DNA from 2 places in the Brachybacterium sp. GCM10030252 genome. Region 1 is predicted to be linked to the other one. Evidence: predicted binding sites of a transcription regulator. Region 1 holds the regulator's gene; the other holds the start of a gene.
What was found. The regulator HrcA, encoded in region 1, represses chaperone genes, less so after heat shock. The targets are predictions, from matches to a motif close to TTNGCACTCGNNNNNNNCGAGTGCNAA.
Positions count from the first base shown of each region.

Region 1 (3,990 bases):
CTCGTGCGAGCTGCTGTCGGCCGGAGCGGGATCGGAGCCGGGTGCCGGAGTGGCGGGCTCGGTGCCGAACGGATCGTGTGGATGCGGAGTCTGGCTCATGATTCCCTCTTCGAGGACGGGCCGGCCCCTCGGGCCGGCGTCGGGCTGACACGACCAGCCTAACGAGCGCAGTGGCCCAGGTCTCCAGGGCGAACCGCCGGGTCCGGTGGGGGATTTCCCCCGCTAAATCAGCTGGGGTCGACCGTCACGAAGTCGATGAGCTCCTCGATGCGTCCGGACAGGGAGGGCTCGACATCTGCATACGAGCGCACGGTCGCCAGGATCCGCTGCCAGCCCTGGCCGACGTCTGCCTTGTCCGCGTGGGGCCAGCCGAGCGCGGCGAGCGTGCCGACCTTGATGTCGGTGCCCTTGGGGATGTGGGGCCACGTCGTCAGGCCCACCCGAGCAGGTCGCACCGCCTGCCACACATCGACGTAGGGATGCCCGAGCACGGAGACGTTGCCCCGCGCACCGGGAAGCCTCATCACCTCGGCGGCGATCCGCGATTCCTTGGAGCCGGGCACCAGATGGTCCACGAGGATCCCGAGCCTGCGGCCGGCAGACGGCCCGAAGTCCTGGACCCGCTCGACGAGGTTGTCGGCGCCTTCGAGCTGCTCCACGACGATGCCCTCGATGCGCAGGTCATGGCCCCACACCTTCTGGATCAGCTCGGCGTCGTGGGTGCCCTCGACCCAGATCCGCGACGCACGCGCGGTGCGGGCCTTCGCCCCCTCGACATAGACCGAGCCGCTCGCGGAGCGCTTGCGCACCGGGGCCTGGCTGCGCGGCGCGGGACGGGTGAGCACGACCGGCTTGCCGTCGATCATGAAGCCGGGGCCCAGCGGGAAGGTGCGGCGCTTGCCGCGGCCGTCCTCCAGCTCGACGATCAGCTCACCGGCGATCTTCTCGACGCGGGTGATGGCCCCGGTGAAGCCCGTCGAGGCCTCCTCGACGACGAGGTCGCGCTGCGCGGCGACCTCACGGGCCACGGGGCGGCGGCGATGATGAGCGGGCGGACCGGAGGAGAGCACGTCGGAGCCGTACCGGTCAGGGAAGCGATCGGATGCTGCAGGCACGCGCGACACCGTACACCGGTGGCGAACACCTCCCTGCGAGCCCCGCCGGGGACGCGTAGGATTGGCACTCGGCAACGGTAGGTGCCAGCCTCGTTCCCGGTGATCCGTCGGCGTCCAGGAGCCCGTCGGCCCGCGAGCGGCTCGAGCACCGGCCGGAAGCCGACATCGAGATCGAGATGTCCGTACGCAGAGCAGGAGGTGAGGGACACGGACGCCCGGAAGCTGCAGATCCTCGGCGCGATCGTCGAGGACTACGTCTCCACGCGTGAGCCCGTGGGCTCCAAGTCCCTCCTGGAGCGGCACGAGCTCGAGGTCTCCGCCGCCACCGTGCGCAACGACATGTCGGTGCTGGAGGAGGAGGGGCTGATCCATCAGCCCCACACCTCGGCCGGCCGGGTTCCCACGGACAAGGGCTACCGCGCCTTCGTCGACCACGTGGCGACGGTCAAACCGCTCTCGGCCCCTGAGCGCCGGGCCATCCAGACCCTGCTCGAGGACGCCGGTGACGTCGAGGAGCTGCTCGGTCGCACGGTGCGGCTGATGGCTCAGCTCACCCAGCAGGTGGCGATGGTCCAGTACCCGGCGCGCCGCCAGGCCCGGATCCGTCATGTCGAGCTGGTCAAGGTCGCCGAGTCCCTGCTGCTGATCGTGCTGATCACCGAGTCCGGCCGCGTCGATCAGCGCACCGTCCCGGTGCTGGCCGCCCGGCCTGCCGAGTTCTACGTGGATCTGCGCGACCAGCTGAACCGCTACATCGCCGGCCGCGAGGTCACCGACCTCGAGCGGCCCGTGGCAGACCTGCTGGAGGTCACCCCGCACGCGGACAAGGCCTCCGTCGCGGAGGTGACCGAGGCGCTGTCGGCCCTCGCCGCCACCCGCGCCGAGGACCGCATCATGCTCGCCGGGACCGCCAACATCGCCCGCTCCGCCGAGGACTTCGCGCGGGATGTGGAGCCGTTGCTGGACGTGCTCGAGGAGCAGCTGGTGCTGCTGCGGCTGTTCACCGAGATGCACGCCTCGCCGGGGTCCGTCGAGGTGCGCATCGGCTCGGAGCTGGAGGACCAGGTCCTCCAGCAGGCGGCCGTGGTGGGCGCCGGGTACGGTGCCGGCTCGCACCTGGCGATCCTCGGCCCCAGTCGTATGGACTACGTCAGCGGCATCTCCACCGTCCAGGCCATCGCCCGGTACGTCTCCCGCTATCTCGAATGACCCGCGCGTGCGCGCACGCCTCGCACCGCGTTCCCGACCGCAAGCAACCACCGCCCCGCGCCCGCTCGCCGCACGCCGCGACCCCCGGACGCCCCGACTCCCCGGTAAGGATCCTTCACCGTGAACGATGACTACTACGAGCTCCTCGGCGTCTCCCGCGACGCCTCCACCGAGGAGATCAAGAAGGCGTACCGGAAGCTCGCCCGCACCCTCCACCCGGACGTGAACCCCGATCCCGAGGCCTCCGAGCGGTTCAAGAAGGTCTCCCAGGCCTACGAGACGCTCTCGAACCCCGACAAGCGCCGCCAGTACGACATGGGCGGCGGCCCGGGTATGGGCGGCGGGTTCCCCGGCGGCGGTGGCGCCGGATTCGACTTCAACGACATCTTCGACATGTTCGCCGGCGCCGCCGGCATGCGCGGCCGCGGCCAGGGTCCGGTGCCCCGTCAGCGCCGCGGAGGCGATGTCCTGCGCCGGGTCAAGATCGACCTGCGCGACGTCGTCTTCGGCACCGAGGAGGAGGTCACCTTCCGCACCGCAGTGCGCTGTGAGCGCTGCGACGGCTCCTGCTGCGAGCCCGGCACCAGCCCCACCCGCTGCACCGCCTGCAACGGCAGCGGCCACGTCCAGCGCGTCGCCCAGTCGCTGCTGGGCCAGATGGTGACCATGGCACCGTGCCCGACCTGCGAGGGCCACGGCGACGTCATCGAATCCCCCTGCACCGCCTGCTCGGGCCACGGACGCACGCCCGCTGAGCGCAGCGTGACCGTGCGCATCCCCTCCGGCGTCGAGAACGGCACCCGCATCCAGCTGCGCGGCGAGGGCGAGACCGGTGAGGCCGGCGGTCCTGCCGGCGACCTGTTCGTCGAGCTCGCGGTCAACGAGCACGAGATGTTCGAGCGCGACGGCGACGATCTCGTGGTGACCATGTCCGTGCCCATGACCTCTGCCGCCCTGGGCGCGACGATCCCGCTGGAGACCTTCGACGGCACCGAGGAGATCGACGTCAAGCCCGGCTCCCAGCCCGGCGAGGAGATCACCCTCAAGGGCCTCGGGGTGACTCCGCTGCGCCGTGAGCGCCGCGGCGACATCCGCGTCGTCCTGGACGTCTCCGTGCCGACCTCGCTGAGCGACGAGGAGCGGGAGCTGCTCGAGCAGTTCGCCGCGATGCGGGGAGACGAGAGCACCCGCCGCCGCGGCCACGGCCCCTTCGCCAAGCTCCGCGACCGCCTGCGCGAGTTCTGAGCCGGCGCCGACGGGAGAGGTGAGCGCCCATGCCGACGACCCCGCCCGGCTTCCTGGTCCTCGATGATGCCCTTGCCGCCGCCCGCGCGGGTGAGGCGCTCACGCTCGACGGCGACGAGGGCCGGCACGCGGCAAAGGTGGCCCGCATCGGCGTGGGCGAGCAGGTGCTGCTCACCGACGCCCCCGGCCGGCAGGTCCTCGCCGAGGTGACCGTCGCGCACAAGGACGCCCTGGAGCTGGAGCTGCTGGCCGATCCGACGCCGGCCGTGCAGCGGCTGCCCCTGCTCAGCCTCGTCCAGGCACTGGCCACCGGTGGCCGCGATGAGCAGGCGATCGAGTCCGCGACCGAGCTGGGCGCGGATCGGATCGTGCCGTGGATCGCGCAGCGCTCCGTCTCCGTCTGGCGCGGGGAGAAGCTGCG
Region 1 covers NZ_JBHTDM010000004.1:239,183-243,172, forward strand. The annotation lists gene ACFQRJ_RS02775 (DUF4870 domain-containing protein) at 1-99, opposite strand, end outside; gene ACFQRJ_RS02780 (DUF3097 domain-containing protein) at 228-1,124, opposite strand; gene hrcA (heat-inducible transcriptional repressor HrcA) at 1,314-2,324, shown strand; gene dnaJ (molecular chaperone DnaJ) at 2,445-3,569, shown strand; gene ACFQRJ_RS02795 (16S rRNA (uracil(1498)-N(3))-methyltransferase) at 3,599-3,990, shown strand, end outside.

Region 2 (3,990 bases), on a different contig from region 1:
GCATGGCCTGCGGCACTTGCCGGCGCAGCTCGGCGGTGGTGATCGCCTCGATGTGGTCGACGTGGACGCCCGCCTCCTGGGCGCGGCGCAGCGTCATCTCCTGGGCTCGGGGGCCGAAGAAGCGGCTGGAGACGGCGAGGATCCGCCGGCCCTCGGGGTCCAGGACGTACACGCCGTCGTAGGCGGTCTCGGAGGCGTCCAGCATCTCGGTGGGCCCGAGTCCGCGCTCGATGTCGCGCACCGCGATCACCTGGCCCACCTCGTCCCACCGGGCCTGCCGGGTGCGGCGGCCCAGGCCGCGCAGCTGGAACCCCTCGGCATCGATCTGCAGCCAGGCGGTCAGCACGCGCAGGCAGCCGACGGCCGCCGTGGCCGCGATCAGCACCCACAGCAGCAAGGGCGCGGTGAACACCGGATCGCGCATCATCTGGGGGTCGTTCCACAGCCGCTGGCCGACGAAGCTGATGATCACGAGGAACTCGAGGACCACGACGAACACGAAGCCCGCCACCAGCGTGCCGATCACGACGGCGGCCGGAGGCCCGTAGGTGCGGGTCGGGCGGTCGTCGTCCGTCGCCCGCGCGACGTCCTCGGAGCTGCGGGTCATCACTTCTCCTCCGGGGGCGGGTCGTCTGTGGCTTGCTCATCTTAGGCCTGCCGGAGCCGCTTCGGAGCACGTATCGGTGCTGGTCCGGCCTGCTGATCCGGACCCGTCGGGTCGAGGATGCTGCCCGGGGGACGAGAACGGGCGGGCAGCCCGGGGTGTCCCCGTTCTGCCCGCCCGTCGGCCGAGTGGATGACCGTCAGGTCAGTCCTGGATCACTCGTCCTCGTCGTCCTGCTTCTCGATGACGAGCGTCTCGGTGGTCAGGACCATGCCCGCGATGGACGCCGCGTTGCGCAGCGCCGAGCGGGTGACCTTGACCGGGTCGATGATGCCCGCGGCCACGAGGTCGACGTACTCGCCGGTCGCGGCGTTCAGGCCGTGTCCGACCTGAGCCTCCTTGACCCGCTCGACGACGACGTAGCCCTCGAAGCCGGCGTTCTCGGCGATCCAGCGCAGCGGCTCGACCACCGCGCGGGTGACGGCGCGCGCGCCGACAGCCTCGTCGCCGGTCAGGCCGAGGTCGCTCTCGAGAGCCGCAGCGGCCTGGACGATGGCGCTGCCGCCACCGGCCACGATGCCCTGCTCGATGGCCGCACGAGTCGCGGAGACCGCGTCCTCGATGCGCATCTTCTTCTCCTTGAGCTCGACCTCGGTGTGAGCGCCGACCTTGATCACGGACACGCCACCGGCGAGCTTCGCGAGGCGCTCCTGGAGCTTCTCGCGATCCCAGTCGGAGTCGGTGTTCTCGATCTCGGAGCGGATCTGCCCGACACGATCGGCCACGGCCTGCTCGTCACCGGCGCCGCCCACGATCGTGGTGGAGTCCTTGGTGACGACCACGCGACCGGCCTGACCGAGCACCTCGGTGCCGACGGTCTTGAGGTCCAGGCCGAGGTCGGAGGTGACCACCTGGGCGCCGGTGAGCACCGCGATGTCCTGCAGCATCGCCTTGCGGCGATCGCCGAACGCGGGAGCCTTGACGGCCGCACCCTTGAAGGTGCCGCGGATCTTGTTGACGACCAGCGTGGACAGGGCCTCGCCGTCGACGTCCTCCGCGATGATGAACAGCGGCTTGCCGCCCTCGACGATCTTCTCCAGCAGCGGCAGCAGATCCGCCACCGCCGAGATCTTGCTCTGGACGAGCAGGACGTGGGCATCCTCGAGGACGGTCTCCTGGCGATCCGCGTCGGTGACGAAGTGCGGGGAGATGTAGCCCTTGTCGAACTGCATGCCCTCGGTGAAGTCCAGCTCCATCGCGGTGGTCGAGGACTCCTCGACCGTGATGACGCCGTCCTTGCCGACCTTGTCGAACGCCTCGGCGAGCAGCTCGCCGATCTCGCGGTCCTGGCTGGAGACCGATGCGACGTTCGCGATCTGCTCCTTGCCCTCGACCTCGATGGCGATGTCGCCGAGCTTCTCGGAGAGCGCCTCGGCGGCCTTCTCGATGCCGCGCTTCAGGGCGGCCGGAGCCGCGCCGGAGGCGACGTTGCGCAGGCCCTCGTGCACGAGCGCCTGGGCCAGGACCGTGGCGGTGGTGGTGCCGTCACCGGCCACGTCGTTGGTCTTGGTCGCGACCTCCTTGGTGAGCTGAGCGCCGAGGTTCTCGTAGGGATCCTCGAGCTCGATCTCACGGGCGATGGTCACGCCGTCATTGGTGATGGTGGGCGCGCCCCACTTCTTGTCCAGGACCACGTTGCGGCCCTTGGGGCCGAGCGTGACCTTGACGGTGTTGGCGAGCTTGTCGACACCGCGCTCGAGGGCGCGACGCGCTTCCTCGTCGTAGATGATCTCTTTTGCCATGAGTTTCCAGGCCTCAGTTCACTCAGTTGTCGATGATGGCGAGGATGTCACGGGCGCCGAGGACCAGGTACTCCTCGTTGCCGTACTTCAGCTCCGTGCCGCCGTACTTCGAGAAGACGACCTTGTCGCCCTCCTTGACGTCCATGGGCACGCGCTCGCCCTTGTCGTTGAAACGACCGGCGCCGACGGCGACGACCTCGCCCTCCTGGGGCTTCTCCTTCGCGGTGTCCGGGATGACCAGACCGGAAGCGGTGGTCTGCTCGGCTTCGAGCGGCTTGACGACGACGCGATCCTCGAGGGGCTTGATGGAGACCGACATGGCGGCTCACTCCTTCATGAAGAGATGACTCTGTGAGTTCGGGGTTCCAGGGACCTCGATCCCGGTCGTCGTCGCGGTGCCGACCGGGGAAGATTCCTGACTGACAGCCTCTGGCACTCTCGGCCTTCGACTGCCAACGACGCCAACTCTAGGACCGAGCTGGCACTCGTGCAAGGCGAGTGCTAAACCGGGGCCGTCCCGGGCACGGCGGGTGCCTCGCCGACGGGTTCTCCGGGGCGACACCCGCGGGGCCTCGCGGACGGGCTCACCGGCCGGCGGCCTCCAGGATCGCCGAGACCTGTTCCGGCCCCATGTCGTAGACCGGCACGCTCATGTCGGCGAGGGTGTCTCCGGCGTTGGGGAACACGGAGGTGACCACCCGCGGCGCGTCCGTCGGGACCTCCCCCAGCTCGACGATGCTCATCCCCGACTGCGCCAGCGACTGCTCGTGATCCCCGGCGGTGACCGGGTCGACCACGTTGGTGATGCCCGGGACCACGTGCACGGGAATCCCCGCGATCGCAGCGGTCATCTCGTGGTGGTAGTGGCCCGAGAGCACGATCCGCACATCGGAGCCCGCCAGCACGCTCGCCAGCTGGTCGAGGCCGTCGAGGTCCAGGCCCCGCAGCAGCGTGGTGGCGGCGACCAGCGGCGGATGGTGGATCGCGAGCACGGTGCCGCCCGGCGCGGGCTCGGCGAGGACGCCGCGCAGCCACTGGAGCTGCTCGTCCTCCAGATGCCCGTACCCCGCGCCGGGGATGCTGGAATCCAGCACCACGATGCGGGCCCCGTTCTCCAGGCGGACGACGCGATCCTGGCTGGTCGCGCCCCGGTCACCCGGGGCGATGGTCTCGCCGTACGCGACGGAGACGTCGTGGTTGCCCATGGCCACCACGAGTGGGGCGCCCAGGGCGGCGGCGAAGGGATCGAGGATCTCGTGCAGCAGTCGGTAGCTGGCCGGGGTGCCGTCCTCGGAGGCGTCTCCGGTGTGGACGACTGCGTCGATGTCGGTCAGACCCTGGCAGCGCGAGAGCAGCCCGTGCAGGGCGGCGGTGGTGTCAATGCGGTCGTAGTGGCGAGCGGCCGGGTCGCCGTAGAGGTGGGTGTCGCTGAGGTGGAGGATGCGCATGGAGGCACGGTAGCCACCGCGGGTGACGGGCAGGTGAAGAGGGGCGGACGGAGCGGCCGGTCGGGCGGGGCTACCGCAGGTGCGGGCGAATTGGAGCCACCATGTGCACCGATAGCGCTATATAGGGGCCAGCTGT
Region 2 covers NZ_JBHTDM010000003.1:322,830-326,819, reverse strand. The annotation lists gene ACFQRJ_RS01500 (hypothetical protein) at 1-607, opposite strand, end outside; gene groL (chaperonin GroEL) at 820-2,406, opposite strand; gene groES (co-chaperone GroES) at 2,429-2,725, opposite strand; gene ACFQRJ_RS01485 (metallophosphoesterase family protein) at 2,991-3,854, opposite strand.
Region 2: groES (co-chaperone GroES) is a predicted target of HrcA. The motif match lies at 2,885-2,911, and genes of this name have one in related genera.